3 regions of the Enterobacter cloacae complex sp. HYC042_NIDB genome follow, and region 3 is predicted to be linked to each of the others. Evidence: predicted binding sites of a transcription regulator. Region 3 holds the regulator's gene; each other region holds the start of a gene.

The links. Region 3 encodes sigma-54, which starts transcription at its own class of promoters, with help from an activator protein. Its sites were predicted from a motif close to GTTGGCACANNTTTCGCTNT; they were not measured.
Region 1: OKF39_RS07170 (amino acid ABC transporter substrate-binding protein) is a predicted target of sigma-54. The motif match lies at 3,393-3,412, and genes of this name have one in related genera.
Region 2: glnA (glutamate--ammonia ligase) is a predicted target of sigma-54. The motif match lies at 3,823-3,842, and genes of this name have one in related genera.

Annotation. Positions count from the first base shown of each region.
Region 1 covers NZ_CP109650.1:1,511,673-1,517,473, forward strand. Annotated here, with positions in the region: gene OKF39_RS07155 (amino acid ABC transporter ATP-binding protein) at 1-644, opposite strand, end outside; gene gltK (glutamate/aspartate ABC transporter permease GltK) at 644-1,318, opposite strand; gene OKF39_RS07165 (amino acid ABC transporter permease) at 1,318-2,058, opposite strand; gene OKF39_RS07170 (amino acid ABC transporter substrate-binding protein) at 2,215-3,120, opposite strand; gene lnt (apolipoprotein N-acyltransferase) at 3,476-5,014, opposite strand; gene corC (CNNM family magnesium/cobalt transport protein CorC) at 5,020-5,801, opposite strand, start outside.
Region 2 covers NZ_CP109650.1:120,359-126,159, reverse strand. Annotated here, with positions in the region: gene glnG (nitrogen regulation protein NR(I)) at 1-1,096, opposite strand, end outside; gene glnL (nitrogen regulation protein NR(II)) at 1,108-2,157, opposite strand; gene glnA (glutamate--ammonia ligase) at 2,327-3,736, opposite strand; gene typA (ribosome-dependent GTPase TypA) at 4,115-5,801, shown strand, end outside.
Region 3 covers NZ_CP109650.1:4,373,417-4,379,217, forward strand. Annotated here, with positions in the region: gene lptB (LPS export ABC transporter ATP-binding protein) at 1-575, shown strand, start outside; gene rpoN (RNA polymerase factor sigma-54) at 623-2,056, shown strand; gene hpf (ribosome hibernation promoting factor) at 2,079-2,366, shown strand; gene ptsN (PTS IIA-like nitrogen regulatory protein PtsN) at 2,449-2,940, shown strand; gene rapZ (RNase adapter RapZ) at 2,986-3,840, shown strand; gene npr (PTS phosphocarrier protein NPr) at 3,837-4,109, shown strand; gene mtgA (monofunctional biosynthetic peptidoglycan transglycosylase) at 4,148-4,873, opposite strand; gene elbB (isoprenoid biosynthesis glyoxalase ElbB) at 4,870-5,523, opposite strand; gene arcB (aerobic respiration two-component sensor histidine kinase ArcB) at 5,756-5,801, opposite strand, start outside.

The DNA.
Region 1 (5,801 bases), 1.9 Mb from region 3:
ACAATTTTACCTTCGTCCATGAAGATCACGCGGTTGGCCACTTTACGGGCGAAGCCCATTTCGTGCGTCACCACCATCATGGTCATCCCTTCGTGCGCCAGCTCGACCATCACGTCCAGCACTTCGTTGATCATTTCAGGATCGAGCGCTGATGTGGGCTCATCGAACAGCATCGCCACCGGATCCATGCACAGCGCGCGCGCAATCGCCACACGCTGCTGCTGGCCGCCGGAAAGCTGTGCCGGGAACTTATCGGCATGTGCAGAAAGCCCCACGCGCTCCAGAAGCTTGAGCCCCTTTTCGCGCGACGCTTTTTTATCACGCTTGAGCACTTTGACCTGAGCCAGCGTCAGGTTCTCAATAATGGACAGATGAGGGAATAGCTCAAAATGCTGGAACACCATGCCGACGTGAGAGCGAAGCTGGGCCAGGTTGGTTTTCTTGTCGTTCACTTTCGTGCCGTTAACAACAATTTCGCCCTGCTGCACAGGCTCCAGACCATTAACCGTTTTGATCAGCGTAGACTTACCGGAACCGGACGGCCCGCACACCACCACCACATCGCCTTTTTTGACTTCGGTGGAGCAGTCGGTCAGCACCTGAAAGTGCCCATACCATTTAGAAACATTTTTCAGGGAAATCATTATACCGTCCTTTTCTTCAGCCAGCTGACCAGCAGCGACGCGCTTAAACTAATCACAAAATAGACCGCACCCGCGAAGAGCACCATCTCGACCTGCGTACCATCACGTTCACCTATGGTCGACGCGGTACGGAAGAAGTCCGCCAGACTCAGAACGTAAACCAGAGAGGTATCCTGGAACAGCACGATACCCTGGGTCAGCAGGAGCGGAACCATGGCGCGAAACGCCTGAGGCAGAATGATGAGCTGCATGGACTGCCAGTGCGTCATTCCCAGCGCCAGCGCGGCGCTGGACTGCCCACGGGAGATACTCTGGATACCCGCACGGATAATCTCTGAATAGTAAGCGGCCTCAAACATCGAGAACGCCACCATCGCAGAGATCAGGCGGATGTCGGTTTTCGGCGACAGTCCCAGCACATTCTGTAAGAAGCCTGGAACAATCAGGTAAAACCACAGCAGCACCATCACCAGCGGGATGGAGCGGAAGACGTTAACGTAGGCAGTCGCAAACCAGGCGAGCGGCTTAAAGCTCGACAGGCGCATGACGGCCAGCAGGGTACCCCAGACGATACCCACGACGATAGCGATCGCGGTGATCTTTAGGGTAATCACCAGGCCATCGAGCAGGTAAGGCATGGATGGAACAATAGAACTCCAGTCAAATTCGTACATTATTTGCCTCCCAGATTGCCCGGCAGGCGTACTTTGCGTTCAACCAGGTTCATCACCAGCATGATGAAAGCGTTAATCAGAACATACGCGAGCGTGATCGCGGTGAAGGATTCCCACGCATGAGCGGAGTAATCCAGCAGCTTGCCCGCCTGTGCAGCCATATCCACCAGGCCGATGGTTGAGGCGATGGCCGAGTTTTTCACCAGGTTCATCATCTCAGAGGTCATCGGTGGAACGATAACGCGGTAGGCGTTAGGCAGCAGCACGTAGCGGTAGGTTTGTGGCAGGGTCAGGCCCATCGCCAGGCCCGCATTTTTTTGTCCGCGTGGCAATGACTGAATGGCGGCACGCACCTGCTCGCAAACGCGCGCAGCGGTAAACAGCCCCAGACACATCATGGAGGAGACAAAGAACTGCACGTTCGGATCCAGCTCCGACTTGAACCACATGCCAATATTTTCCGGCAGCAGTTCCGGGATGACCAGATACCAGGTAAAGAACTGCACGATGAGCGGAACGTTACGGAACAGCTCCACATACAGTGTGCCAATTGTTGAAAGAAAACGGTTAGGGACGGTTCGCAGAATACCGAACAGCGAACCGACAAGAAACGCGATGATCCACGCCGTTATCGATAATGCCACGGTAACCTGAAAGCCGCTCCACAGCCAGCCAAGATAGGTGGTGTTGCCGAACGGGGCTTGTTGCAGGAAGATGCCCCAGTTCCAGTCTATTGACATAATAAACTCCAGAAAAAAGAGGGTAGCAGCGCTACCCTCGAAGATTGGTGAGAAGCTCTTTTTTCGCGCTGAGTGGGGAACGACCACTCAGCGTATATGTCTGTCCATGCTTCCCGACAATCGAGAGGGCAGGAGATCCCGCCCCTGTTGTTCTAATTAGTTAAGAGCCTTGTCATTTGGAGATTTGAACAGCGCTTTCATGTCGTCAGACAGTTCAAAGTTCATATTGAGATTTTTTGGTGGAATCGGGTTCTTAAACCACTTGTCGAACCATTTTTCCGCTTCGCCGGAGGTCTGCACCTGGGCGATAGTGTCATCGATCAGCTTTTTGAACTGCGGATCGTCTTTACGCAGCATGCAGCCGTAGGCTTCTTTGGACTGCGCGGTACCGACGATATCCCAGTTGTCTGGTTTCTTCGCCTTCGCACGTTCGCCCGCCAGCAGGGCGTCATCCATCATAAACGCGACGGCACGACCGCTTTCCAGCGTACGGAAGGAGTCGCCATGGTCTTTCGCGCTGATGATGCGCATATCCATTTTCTTCTCGTCGTTCAGCTTGTGCAGCAGGACTTCAGAAGTGGTACCGGAGGTCACAACGACCGCTTTGCCTTTCAGGTCCGCAAAATCTTTGATTGCGCCGCCCTTCTTGGTCAGCAGACGGGTGCCCACGACAAAGATGGTGTCAGAGAAGGCCGCCTGTTTTTGACGCTCCAGATTGTTGGTGGTGGAACCACACTCGAAGTCAAAGGTGCCGTTTTGCAGCAGCGGAATACGGTTCTGTGAAGTGATTGGGATCAGCTTCACCTGCAGGTCAGGTTTGTTCAGCTTTTTCTTCACAGCTTCAACGATAGCGTTGGAGTAATCCTGTGAATAGCCTACGACTTTTTGCGTGTTGTCGTAGTAAGAGAACGGGACGGAAGATTCACGGTGGCCGACCACGATGACGCCGTTTTTGGCAATCTTGTCGAGAGTGCTGCCTGCTGCCGGAGCGTCTTCAGCGTGAACCACGCCTGCGGACATTCCCATAACCAGCATTGCTGTGGCCAGTTTACGTAATTGCATACCCAACTCCTTTCTTATCAGCGCCAGTGACGCATAGATACCCATTGTGATGTTGTTATATCTCGCGCAATGCGAGTGCAGTGTTATGCAAGCTTGTTAACATTTAGTCTGGCTTAATGTAAAGATTTTGCTGCGTTATTGTTTATTTTTGCGAAGCGCGCCGCACCATTCAGAGGCAATAATCTCCCGTTGCACCGTTTCGGTGCTAGCGACGATCTACACTGGTGCGACAAGGTTGCACGTTAAGCCAGACAGCGTTTACGTGAATAAATAAAGCAACAGGCGTGCCAGAATTGAAGATTGGGAGGAAATTGCCGGGTAAGGCGCAGCCGCCACCCGGCATCAGAAGGCAAGATTATTTATGACGCTGACGCAGGCTCATCAGCACGGCGCCAAAGCCGAACAGCGCGGTCAGGATCCACAGCGGCCAGTTGCCGGTGCGGGCGTACGGCGTCAGGCCCGTGGTTGGCGTGACTTTGGTTGTCAGCACTTCACGGGTGAACTGCGGGATCATGGCCTGGATTTCGCCCTGCGGGCCAATCACGGCGGTGATGCCGTTATTGGTGCTACGCAGCAGCGGACGCGCCAGCTCCAAAGAACGCATGCGTGCCATCTGGAAGTGCTGCCACGGGCCGATTGATTTACCGAACCACGCATCATTGGAGATGGTCAGCAGATAGTCGGTGTCCGGGCGGAAGTTATCGCGCACCTGCTCGCCGAGGATGATTTCGTAGCAGATGGCGGCCGTCAGGGCCAGACCGTGCGCGTGAAGCTGGGGCTGAACGTACGGACCGCGGCTGAAGGAGGACATCGGCAGGTCAAAGAACGGTGCCAGCGGACGCAAAATAGACTCCAGCGGCACAAATTCACCGAACGGCACGAGGTGGTTCTTGTTGTACCGGTCGGTGGAGTGGTAGCTGTATTCGCTGTCTTTGCCGAGCGTAATAATGGTGTTGTAGGTGTCGTAGCGGTTCTGCTGATTCAGGCGCGCATCAACAATGCCGGTAATCAGGGTGCTGCCACGCGCCACCAGCAGATCGTTCATCATGTTGAGGAACGGCTGCTGGTTAATTTCCAGATCGGGAATAGCGGATTCTGGCCAGATAATCAGCTGCGATTTGCCCATCACCTCTTCGGTGGCGTTGGCGTAGATCTTCAGCGTGTTCAGCAGCTCTTTTTCGTCCCACTTCATGGACTGCGGGATATTCCCCTGCACCATGGAAACCTGCATGGCGCGCTCGGGCTCGGGCGTGAACCACTGGATATAGCGCAGCGGGAAGGGCAGGGCGAACAGCACCAGCGCCACAGCCAGCGGCTTCCAGCCGCGCGTGACCAGCGCCAGTACCAGCAGGCCGCTCACCACCATCAGCAGGAAGTTAATGGCTTCAACGCCCATTACCGGTGCCAGACCTTTCAGCGGGCCGTCAATCTGGCTGTAGCCGAACTGCAGCCACGGGAAGCCGGTCAGCACCCAGCCGCGGAGGAACTCGGTAATCTGCCAGACCACCGGCGCGGCAATGGCGACACGAAGCCAGGTGGTTTTAGGCCACAGGCGAGAGAGAATTCCGGCGAACAGACCGGTATAGAGCGAGAGATAGGCGGCGAGCAGGACGACCAGGAAGACGTTAACCGGCCCCGGCATCCCGCCAAACTGTGCGATGCTGACGTAGACCCAGTTAATGCCGGAGCCAAATAGCCCCAGCCCCCAGAAGTAGCCGATCGCAGCGGCCTGTACCGGACGACGATTCAGGGTTAACCCCTGAAGCCCCATCAGGGAGAGAATAGCCGCGGGCCAGATATCGTAAGGAGAAAAAGCCAGCGTACCGCTGGCTCCGAGTAACAGCGCCAGCAGCAAACGGACGCGCTGGCGTTCAAGCAATGGGGCAAATGCCATTTACATTAATCTTCCAGTTTTGGCACCGGTGAATCGTCCGGCGTTCTGACGTGAACCTGTATAATACGTCGGCTGTCGGCCATTGCCACTTTGAACTGGTAACCGTCGATGTCAACGGTCTCACCGCGCGCCGGAAGATGGCCAAAGGCCTGCATCACCAGCCCGCCAATGGTATCGACCTCTTCATCGCTGAAGTGGGTACCGAAGGCGTCGTTGAAATCTTCAATCGAGGCCAGCGCGCGCACGGTCCAGGTGTGGCGACTAAGCTGACGGAAGTCGATATCTTCTTCTTCGTCGTACTCGTCTTCGATTTCGCCCACGATCAGCTCAAGAATATCTTCGATCGTGACAAGACCTGAGACACCGCCGAATTCATCAATAACAATCGCCATGTGGTAACGCTGAGAGCGAAACTCTTTCAGCATCCGATCCACACGTTTACTTTCCGGCACGACCACGGCCTGGCGTAACACTTTTTCCATGCTGAAGGCTTCGGCATCGCTGCGCATAAACGGCAGCAGATCTTTGGCCATCAAAATCCCTTCGATGTGATCTTTATCTTCGCTGATGACCGGGAAACGCGAGTGGGCGGATTCGATGATCACATCGAGGCACTCGTCCAGCGTCTGGTTACGTTTCAGGGTGATCATCTGCGAGCGGGGGATCATGATGTCGCGGACGCGCTGGTCGGCAATGTCCATGACCCCTTCGAGCATTTCGCGCGTATCTTCGTCGATAAGGTCGTTCTGCCCGGAATCACGAATCAGCTCCAGCAGTTCATCACGGT
Region 2 (5,801 bases), 470 kb from region 3:
AGCGGCAGGTGTTTTCCAGCTGGCGTACGTTGCCCGGCCACGCCAGACGGGTGAGGGCGGCATCGGTTTCCGGGTGAAGCTGCTTGGCTTCCACGCCCAGCTCGCGGGCCGCCACCTGCAGGAAATGACGCGCCAGGCGCGGGATATCTTCCCGACGCTCGCGCAACGGCGGCAGGTGGACGCGGATCACATTCAGGCGATGGAATAAATCCTCACGGAATTTGCCCTCCTGCACGCGCAGCTCCAGGTTCTGGTGCGTCGCGGCGATAATACGCACGTCCACCTTCACCGGCGCGTAGCCGCCCACGCGGTAAAACTGCCCGTCGGCCAGCACGCGCAGCAGGCGAGTTTGAACGTCCAGCGGCATATCGCCGATCTCGTCCAAGAACAGCGTGCCGCCGTCAGCCTGCTCAAAGCGCCCCTGGCGAATGGTATTCGCGCCGGTAAACGCCCCTTTTTCGTGGCCGAACAGCTCGGACTCAATCAAATCCTTCGGGATCGCCGCCATGTTCAGGGCGATAAACGGCGCTTTTGCCCGCGGGCTGTGGCGATGTAACGCATGCGCCACCAGCTCTTTACCTGTACCCGATTCCCCGTTAATCAACACGCTGATGGACGAGCGGGACAGACGGCCAATAATGCGAAACACGTCCTGCATCGCCGGCGCTTCGCCGATGATGTCGGTGGTTGGCCCATAATCGGGTGCGTGGCGCGGCTGTTGTTGCTCCTGGTAGTGGCTAATCGCGCGCTCAACCAGCGCCACCGCTTCGTCGATATCAAACGGTTTGGGCAGGTAATCGAACGCCCCTTGCTGATAGGCGCTCACCGCGGCATCCAGGTCGGAATGAGCCGTCATTATGATGACCGGAAGCATAGGATGGCGCTGTTTGATCTGCTTTAACAGCGCCAGCCCGTCCATGCCCGGCATGCGAATATCCGACAGCAGAACGTCCGGCGTTTTGGTGGTGAGTGCGTCGAGCACCTCGCTGCCGCTCTCAAACGTCGTGCAGCTTAAACCTGCCCCTGTGAGCGCGCGTTCAAGCACCCAACGGATGGAGCTATCGTCATCGACTACCCAGACTATCCCTCGTTGCATAAACGTCACCTTTATTTTTTAATCGGCAGGAAAACCGAAAACTCGGTATGTCCCGGCCAACTGGTAAATTCAATTTTTCCGGAGTGCTGATCGATCAAGCTGCGGGCGATAGATAAGCCCAGTCCCGTACCGCCTTCGCGCCCGCTTACCATTGGGTAGAACAGGGTGTCCTGCAGATGAGAAGGAATGCCAGGCCCGTTATCCTCAACGTCGATGCGTGCCGCCAGACGATAGCGCACGCCGTGCAGCGTAAGCTGGAAGGCGGTGCGGGTGCGTAAAATAATCTCGCCGCCTTCCGGCCCCAGCGCCTGCAGGGCATTGCGCACAATATTCAGCAGAACCTGCTCAATCTGGTCCGGGTCATGCGCCAGTTCCGGCAGGCTTGGGTCGTAATCACGCACCAGCGTGACGTTCTCCGGCAGCTCCATGGAGACGAGCTTCACCACCCGTTCAGCGACTTTATGAATGCTTTCTGAAACGTGCATACCCGGCTGCTGCGGCCCGAGCAGGCGATCGACCAGGTTACGCAGGCGGTCCGCCTGCTCAATGATGACGTTGGTATACTCCGCCAGCGCAGGGTCGGGCAGGGCTTTGGTCAGAAGCTGCGCCGCGCCGCGTAACCCACCCAGCGGGTTTTTGATTTCATGCGCCAGACCGCGCACCAGGTCACGGGCGGCAATTTGCTGCGCATGCTGAAGCTGCTCCTGGCTCAGGCGACGCTGATTATCCATCGGCGCCATTTCCAGCAGGATCAGTCCTTCCGGCAAACGTTGCGCAGTAAGGGAAAGAATATGTGAGCGCCCGTCGATCACCAGCGTGACTTCGTTATCGGTGAACCCCTGACCGGCCTGCAAACTTTCCTGCATCAGGCCAATATTCAGCGAGAAATAGCTCAACAACTCAGGAAGCGGGGTGCCAAACAGTTTGCGGGAACTCTGGGCGAGCAGCTGTTGCGCCGCCGGGTTGGCGTAATGGACGGCCAGCTCGTCGTCGACCAGCAGAATGCTGTTAATCAAAGAATTGAGGATCTGCCCAGCATCGGGCAGCGTGCCAGTTGCCATTCAGCAGTCTCCTGGAGTCGTTGCACTGTTTTAGTGCAGTATAGCGGTTTCGGCGTAAAAAGCGCGTGAGATCAGGTTGTTGGTGGAGAAAAAAGCCCATCCGGAGATGGGCTAAAAGTTTCCACGGCAACTACCCCCGGCGCTTTTGACGCCGGGTAAAACAACTAAATTAAACGCTGTAGTACAGTTCGAACTCAACCGGATGCGGAGTCATACGCACGCGGTCGTTCTCTTCAGTACGCAGGGCGATGTAAGCATCGATAGCGTCGTCAGTGAATACGCCACCCGCAGTCAGGAACTCGCGGTCTGCATCCAGCGCCTGCAGGGCTTCTTCCAGAGAGCCAGCAACCTGTGGGATCTCTTTCGCTTCTTCTGGCGGCAGGTCGTACAGGTTTTTGTCCATCGCTTCGCCTGGGTGGATCTTGTTCTTGATACCGTCCAGACCGGCCATCAGCAGCGCTGCGAAGCACAGGTATGGGTTAGCCGCTGGGTCCGGGAAGCGCACTTCGATACGACGCGCTTTCGGAGACGCCACCACCGGGATACGGATGGAAGCAGAACGGTTACGCGCAGAGTAGGCCAGCATAACTGGGGCTTCGTAGCCCGGGACCAGACGCTTGTAGGAGTTAGTGGTTGGGTTCGCCAGGGCGTTGATCGCTTTAGCGTGTTTGATAACACCACCGATGTAATACAGCGCCTGCTCGGACAGACCGGCATATTTGTCGCCAGAGAACAGGTTGGTACCGTTCTTGGACAGAGACATGTGGCAGTGCATACCGGAACCGTTGTCGCCAAACATTGGTTTTGGCATGAAGGTCGCGGTTTTACCGAAACGGTGCGCAACGTTGTGCACAACGTATTTGTAGATCTGAATTTCGTCCGCTTTTTTGGTCATGGTGTTGAAGCGGGTTGCCACTTCGTTCTGACCCGCAGTCGCCACTTCGTGGTGGTGCGCTTCAACAACCAGGCCCATCTCTTCCATCACCAGACACATGGTGGAACGGATATCCTGTGCAGAGTCGACCGGAGGAACCGGGAAGTAACCGCCTTTCACACCAGGACGGTGACCTTTGTTACCACCTTCGTATTTGGTGGAAGAGTTCCATGCGCCTTCGATGTCGTCGATAGCCACGTGGGAGCCAGAAATAGAGGCACCGAAGCGGATGTCGTCGAACAGGAAGAACTCTGGCTCTGGCCCGAACAGAACGGTGTCCGCGATGCCGGTGGAACGCAGGTACTCTTCAGCGCGTTTAGCGATAGAACGTGGGTCGCGGTCGTAGCCCTGCAGCGTGCCTGGCTCGAGGATGTCGCAGCGAATGATCAGAGTTGGTTCTTCGAAGAACGGATCAATGACCGCTGTGGTTGCGTCTGGCATCAGAACCATGTCGGATTCGTTAATGCCTTTCCAGCCACCAATGGAGGAGCCGTCAAACATTTTGCCTTCTTCAAAGAATTCGGCGTTCACCTGATGAGCAGGGATTGTGACGTGCTGTTCTTTACCTTTGGTATCGGTGAAGCGCAGATCAACAAACTTCACTTCATGTTCGTTCAGCATCGTCAAAACGTGTTCAGCGGACATACTTAACTCTCCAGATTGGTCATTGTCGTCGTGGTAACGAGGTCTTCAATTTCTGTTGGTACTGGCTGTTGCCATGTATTTTTTATAAAGCGAAATCTGTGCCAACTTTTAAAACACCCCAAAAAGGCGTTATCATGCGCACCATAGTGCAAAAGGGCTGCACCATGATGGATTTTTTGCACCAGTATAGTGCTTCAATGTGAACATTAAGCACCATATTGGTGCAATTTACGTTAAAGTGCCCTTTTACCGCTCCGTGAAAGCGATCACAAAGCATCTCTGCAATACTTGTTTGCGGGGGATGTTTGTGATCCTGTTTTGTAGTGCGATTAATCCGTGTACAATAACGCGCTATTTCTAAATGCCTGAGGCAAAGTTGTGATCGAAAATTTGCGTAACATCGCCATCATCGCGCACGTTGACCATGGTAAAACTACCCTGGTTGATAAGCTGCTGCAGCAATCCGGTACGTTTGATGCGCGTGCCGAAACCCAAGAACGCGTGATGGACTCCAACGATTTGGAGAAAGAGCGTGGGATTACCATCCTCGCGAAAAACACCGCGATTAAATGGAATGACTACCGTATCAACATCGTTGATACCCCAGGGCACGCCGACTTCGGTGGTGAAGTTGAACGTGTAATGTCCATGGTAGACTCCGTTCTGCTGGTCGTTGACGCAATGGATGGCCCAATGCCACAGACGCGCTTCGTGACCAAAAAAGCTTTTGCCCATGGTCTGAAGCCAATCGTTGTTATCAACAAAGTTGACCGCCCTGGCGCGCGTCCTGACTGGGTTGTTGACCAGGTCTTCGACCTGTTCGTTAACCTCGACGCGACCGACGAGCAGCTGGACTTCCCTATCGTTTACGCCTCTGCGCTGAACGGTATCGCAGGTCTGGACCACGAAGACATGGCTGAAGACATGACCCCGCTGTATCAGGCGATTGTTGACCGTGTTCCTGCGCCAAACGTTGACCTGGAAGGCACCCTGCAGATGCAGATCTCCCAGCTCGACTACAACAACTACGTTGGCGTAATCGGCATTGGCCGTATCAAGCGCGGTAAAGTGAAGCCTAACCAGCAGGTCACTATCATCGATAGCGAAGGCAAAACCCGTAACGGTAAAGTCGGTAAAGTCCTGACTCACCTGGGTCTTGAGCGTATCGAGAGCGACATCGCTGAAGCGGGCGACATCATCGCGATCACCGGTCTGGGTGAACTGAACATCTCCGACACCATCTGCGATCCGCAGAACGTCGAAGCGCTGCCAGCCCTGTCCGTTGATGAACCAACCGTATCCATGTTCTTCAACGTCAACACCTCTCCGTTCTGTGGTAAAGAAGGTAAGTTCGTTACCTCTCGTCAGATCCTTGACCGTCTGAACAAAGAGCTGGTGCACAACGTTGCGCTGCGCGTTGAAGAAACCGAAGACGCTGATGCATTCCGCGTTTCCGGTCGTGGTGAGCTGCACCTGTCTGTTCTGATCGAAAACATGCGTCGTGAAGGTTTCGAGATGGCGGTTTCCCGTCCGAAAGTAATCTTCCGTGAAATCGATGGCCGTAAACAAGAGCCGTTCGAAAACGTAACGCTGGACGTAGAAGAGCAGCACCAGGGCTCTGTGATGCAGGCACTGGGCGAGCGTAAAGGCGACCTGAAAAACATGAATCCAGACGGTAAAGGCCGCGTACGTCTCGACTACGTGATCCCAAGCCGTGGCCTGATCGGCTTCCGTTCTGAGTTCATGACCATGACCTCCGGTACCGGCCTGCTGTATTCCACCTTCAGCCACTACGACGACGTTCGTCCGGGCGAAGTGGGCCAGCGTAACAACGGCGTACTGATCTCCAACGGTCAGGGTAAAGCGGTTGCGTTTGCGCTGTTCGGTCTGCAGGATCGCGGTAAGCTGTTCCTGGGTCACGGTGCTGAAGTTTACGAAGGCCAGATCATCGGTATTCACAGCCGTTCTAACGACCTGACGGTAAACTGCCTGACCGGTAAGAAGCTGACCAACATGCGTGCGTCCGGTACTGACGAAGCAACGGTTCTGGTTCCACCGATCAAGA
Region 3 (5,801 bases):
GTATTGTGCCGCGCGATGCCGGCAACATTATTATTGACGATGAAGATATCAGCCTGCTGCCGCTGCACGCGCGCGCGCGCCGTGGCATCGGCTATCTGCCGCAGGAAGCCTCTATTTTTCGTCGTCTGAGCGTCTTTGATAACCTGATGGCGGTCCTGCAAATTCGCGACGACCTGACCAACGAACAGCGTCAGGATCGCGCCAACGAGCTGATGGAAGAGTTTCATATCGAACACCTGCGCGACAGCCTGGGCCAGGCCTTGTCCGGGGGGGAACGCCGTCGTGTTGAGATTGCGCGCGCGCTGGCCGCCAATCCGAAGTTTATCCTTCTGGATGAACCGTTTGCGGGCGTTGACCCGATCTCCGTTATCGACATTAAACGCATTATCGAGCATCTGCGTGACAGCGGACTTGGCGTGCTGATCACAGACCACAACGTTCGTGAAACGCTGGCGGTATGTGAACGCGCGTATATCGTGAGCCAGGGCAATCTGATCGCTCACGGTACGCCGCAGCAGATCCTCGAAGACGATCATGTTAAGCGCGTCTATCTTGGGGAAGACTTCAGACTCTGATAGGGTAGAGGTAACGTAACGCCGAACCGGAGAAAAATGCTCTGAACATGAAGCAAGGTTTGCAATTAAGGCTCAGCCAACAGCTGGCGATGACGCCGCAGTTACAGCAGGCAATTCGTCTGTTGCAACTGTCCACCTTAGAACTCCAGCAGGAGCTCCAGCAGGCGCTGGACAGCAATCCCCTGCTGGAGCAAGCCGATCTTCATGACGAGGTAGATACCCAGCAGTCACAGGACACAGAAGCGCTCGACACCGCGGATGCACTCGAACAAAAAGAGATGCCGGACGAGCTTCCGCTGGATGCCAGCTGGGATGAAATCTATACCGCCGGGACCCCTTCCGGCACGCGTGCAGACTACCAGGACGACGAGCTACCGGTCTACCAGGGCGAAACCACCCAGTCGCTGCAGGATTACCTGATGTGGCAGGTAGAGCTTACCCCCTTCTCCGATACCGACCGCGCCATTGCCACCTCGATTGTCGACGCCGTTGATGACACCGGTTATTTGACCGTCACGCTGGACGACATTCTGGAAAGCATGGGCGATGAAGAGATTGAGATTGAGGAGATTGAAGCGGTACTGAAACGCATTCAGCGCTTCGATCCGGTCGGGGTGGCCGCGAAGGACCTGCGCGACTGTCTGCTGATTCAGCTTTCTCAGTTCAGTAAAGAGACGCCGTGGCTCGACGAGGCACGCTTAATCATCAGCGATCATCTGGATCTTCTGGCTAACCACGATTTCCGCACCCTGATGCGCGTCACGCGCCTGAAGGAAGAGGTGCTGAAAGAGGCGGTAAATCTGATCCAGTCCCTCGATCCGCGTCCCGGTCAGTCGATCCAGACCAGCGAACCCGAGTACGTTATCCCGGACGTGCTGGTCAGAAAACACAATGACCGCTGGGTCGTTGAACTGAACTCTGACAGCATCCCTCGCCTGCAAATCAACCAGCAGTACGCCTCCATGTGTACCAGCGCGCGCAACGACTCCGACAATCAATACATTCGCAGCAATCTTCAGGAAGCGCGATGGCTGATCAAGAGCCTGGAGAGCCGGAATGATACCCTGCTTCGCGTGAGCCGCTGCATCGTCGAACAGCAGCAGGCCTTCTTTGAGCAGGGCGAAGAGTATATGAAGCCGATGGTGCTGGCGGATATCGCCCAGGCCGTCGAGATGCATGAATCCACTATTTCCCGCGTTACTACGCAGAAGTATCTGCACAGTCCGCGCGGTATTTTTGAGCTTAAGTATTTCTTCTCCAGCCACGTGAACACCGAGGGTGGCGGCGAAGCCTCCTCAACGGCGATTCGCGCCCTGGTGAAGAAGTTGATCGCCGCGGAGAACCCCGCGAAGCCACTAAGTGACAGTAAGTTGACCACCATGCTGTCCGATCAGGGTATTATGGTGGCACGTCGTACTGTTGCGAAGTATCGAGAGTCTTTATCCATTCCGCCGTCTAACCAGCGTAAACAGCTGGTCTGACACAACCGATAAGGAAGACACTATGCAGCTCAATATCACAGGACATAACGTCGAGATTACTGAGGCTTTACGTGACTTCGTGAACGCTAAGTTCGCGAAACTCGAGCAGTATTTCGAAAGGATCAATCAGGTCTACGTTGTGTTAAAAGTGGAGAAAGTGACTCATATCTCGGATGCAACCCTGCATGTTAACGGGGGTGAACTCCATGCCAGTGCGGAAGGGCAAGACATGTACGCGGCTATCGACGGCTTGATTGACAAGCTTGCGCGACAGCTCAATAAACATAAAGATAAACTGAAACAACACTAATTGTCCGGGCAGTTAACGGGTGCAGGACGGCCTGTTGTGAAACACAACGGGCCATTTGTACAGTTAGCGCTTAGGTGAAATTATGATGAACAACGATTCCGCTCTTCAACTGAGCAATGTCCTTAACCAGGAATGTACCCGCAGTGCCGTTCACTGCCAGAGCAAAAAACGTGCGCTGGAGATCATCAGTGAATTGGCTGCAAAACAGCTGGGCCTGCCGCCGCAGGTGGTGTTCGAAGCCATTCTGACCCGTGAAAAGATGGGCAGTACCGGTATCGGCAACGGCATCGCGATCCCGCACGGCAAGCTGGAAGAGGACACCCTGCGTGCCGTCGGTGTGTTTGTGCAACTGGAAACCCCAATCGCTTTTGACGCCATTGATAACCAGCCCGTCGATCTCCTCTTCGCACTGCTGGTGCCTGCAGACCAGACCAAGACCCACCTGCATACGCTTTCGCTGGTTGCTAAACGTCTGGCGGATAAAACCATCTGCCGTCGACTGCGCTCAGCCCAAAGTGATGAAGAGCTTTATCAAATTATCACTGAAGCAGAAGGCAATCAGGATGACGCATAACCAGGTGATGGCCTTCACATCTGTTGTCCTGAGGAGAAACGGAACATGGTGCTGATGATTGTCAGCGGTCGTTCAGGGTCGGGGAAATCCGTTGCCCTGCGCGCGCTGGAAGACATGGGTTTTTACTGCGTCGATAACCTGCCGGTCGTGTTATTGCCCGATCTGGCACGCACATTAGCGGAGAGACAAACCTCCGCCGCCGTCAGTATCGACGTTCGTAACATGCCGGAATCGCCAGAGATCTTCGAACAGGCAATGAGTAACCTGCCTGACGCGTTCTCGCCTCAGCTGCTGTTCCTTGATGCCGACCGCAATACCCTGATCCGCCGCTACAGCGACACCCGTCGTCTGCACCCGCTTTCCAGCAAGAATCTCTCGCTGGAGAGCGCCATCGACGAAGAGAGCGATCTGCTTGAGCCGCTGCGCTCTCGTGCCGATCTGATTGTCGACACCTCAGAGATGTCCGTTCACGAGCTGGCGGAAATGCTGCGAACCCGGCTGCTGGGTAAACGCGAGCGCGAGCTGACGATGGTGTTCGAATCCTTCGGCTTTAAGCACGGTATTCCGATTGATGCGGACTATGTTTTCGACGTGCGCTTCCTGCCGAACCCGCACTGGGATCCCAAACTGCGTCCAATGACCGGTCTGGATAAGCCCGTGGCGGCGTTCCTCGACCGACACACAGAAGTTCACAATTTTATCTACCAGACGCGAAGCTACCTTGAGCTATGGTTACCTATGCTGGAGACAAACAATCGTAGCTACCTGACGGTGGCGATTGGCTGTACCGGCGGTAAACATCGTTCGGTCTACATCGCCGAACAGCTGGCCGACTATTTCCGCTCGCGCGGTAAGAACGTTCAGTCCCGTCATCGCACGCTGGAAAAACGTAAAACATGACCGTAAAACAAACCGTTGAGATCACCAATAAGCTGGGCATGCATGCACGCCCGGCGATGAAGCTGTTTGAGCTGATGCAGGGTTTCGATGCAGAAGTGCTGCTGCGTAATGACGAAGGCACCGAAGCGGAAGCCAACAGCGTGATTGCGCTGCTGATGCTGGACTCCGCCAAAGGGCGTCAGATTGAGGTTGAAGCCACCGGTCCTCAGGAAGAGGAAGCTCTGGCAGCGGTAGTTGCGCTGTTTAACGCCGGGTTCGACGAAGATTAGGCCTGCTATTCTGGCGGGTGGCGCTGCGCTTACCCGCCCTACATTAACGCATTTCTCTCCATAAACCCTTCCCCACCCAGCTGGCGCATCTGGCGCATGATCCACGCCTGACGGCTTCGCACGTACCCTGACGGGGCGCTGGCCTTGAAGCGGACAGGATTAGGCAGAACAGCCGCGAGCAGCGCCGCCTCCGACATGCTCAGCCTGCTGGCAGGTTTATTAAAATAGCGTTGTGATGCAGCTTCGACACCAAATACCCCGTCGCCGAACTCGGCGATATTAAGGTAAACGGTCAGAATACGCTTTTTGCTCCAGACCGTTTCCATTCCCAGGGTCAGACCCGCTTCCAGCCCTTTTCGCACCCAGCTTCGGCCATCCCACAGGAACAGGTTTTTAGCCGTCTGCTGCGACAGCGTTGACGCACCGCGCACGCGGTTTTCGTGACGTTCGTTATGGGCCAGCGCCTTTTCAATCGCAGCCACATCGAACCCCCAGTGCTCCGGGAATTTTTGATCTTCCGCCGCGATAACCGCCAGCCCCATGAACGGAGAAATTTCATCCATGCTCACCCAGTCAGAATGGGCAACATAGCCGAAATCACCGGAGAACCACGCGCTAAGCTGGCGCTCAACCATGACCGCTGAAAACGGTACCGGCAAAATGCTGAACACGGCCAGGCCGCCCCCCCAGAACACCGCCAGGACGAGAACGATGCGTAAAAGAAGGCGTTTCACCCATGCGCCTGCGGAAGACTGACGCCTCATTCCGTCAGCACCAGCACCCGGGCGACCAGCTTTTCAATGCCCACGGCGGCTTCCGCAATATTCTTCGCCAGCATATACGCGGGCGTGGTGACAATTTTGTTGTCTTCATCCACCACAATGTCATCGACCGGACACGGAACGTGTTCACCCCCCATATCCTCGACGACCTCTGCAGTATCAATATCGGTTCCGATCGTCAGCCGTAACGGAAAATCGAAAATATTTGGCAGCATGGCCGGTGCAATACAGATAAAGCCCAGCGGCTTGCCCGCGGCATGCATCGCCAGCGTCAGCGCTTTGAGATCAGGGTCCACCGTGCATGCGGCACCCTCGGCAGCAAAGGTGCTGAGATTTTTCGCGGCGCCGAAGCCGCCCGGCACAATGAGCGCATCCAGTTCAGCGGCATCTGCCTGCGCCAGCGGATGAATCTCTCCCCGGGTAATACGCGCGGCTTCAATCAGCACGTTACGCGTTTCGGCCATCGGCTCGCCGGTCAGATGGTTAATCACATCCGACTGATTTTTGTCGGGCGCAAAACAGATAACCTCTGCTCCCTGTTTTGTCAGGGCCAGCAGCGTGATTACGGCTTCATGTATTTCTGAACCATCAAAAACACCGCATCCGCTCAGGACAACACCAATTTTTTTCATCTTGACGATCCTTCTTTGCAACTCGCTGAAGCACATTAATAATTTTGATTAAAACGCTATGCTTCACACATTTCACTGATTCATGTAACAAACCATTTAAGATTTGCTATCTTATCTGCGTGCGGCCTAAATTTTTACGGCGGCGCCCATTAGAAAATTACTTTAAAAAACAGGCGCAGCCACGATTTCCCTGGTGTTGGCGCAGTATTCGCGCACCCCGGTCTAGCCGGGGTCATTTTTTTCTGGCATCCACCCAGGCTTTAAGCACCGCAACATCG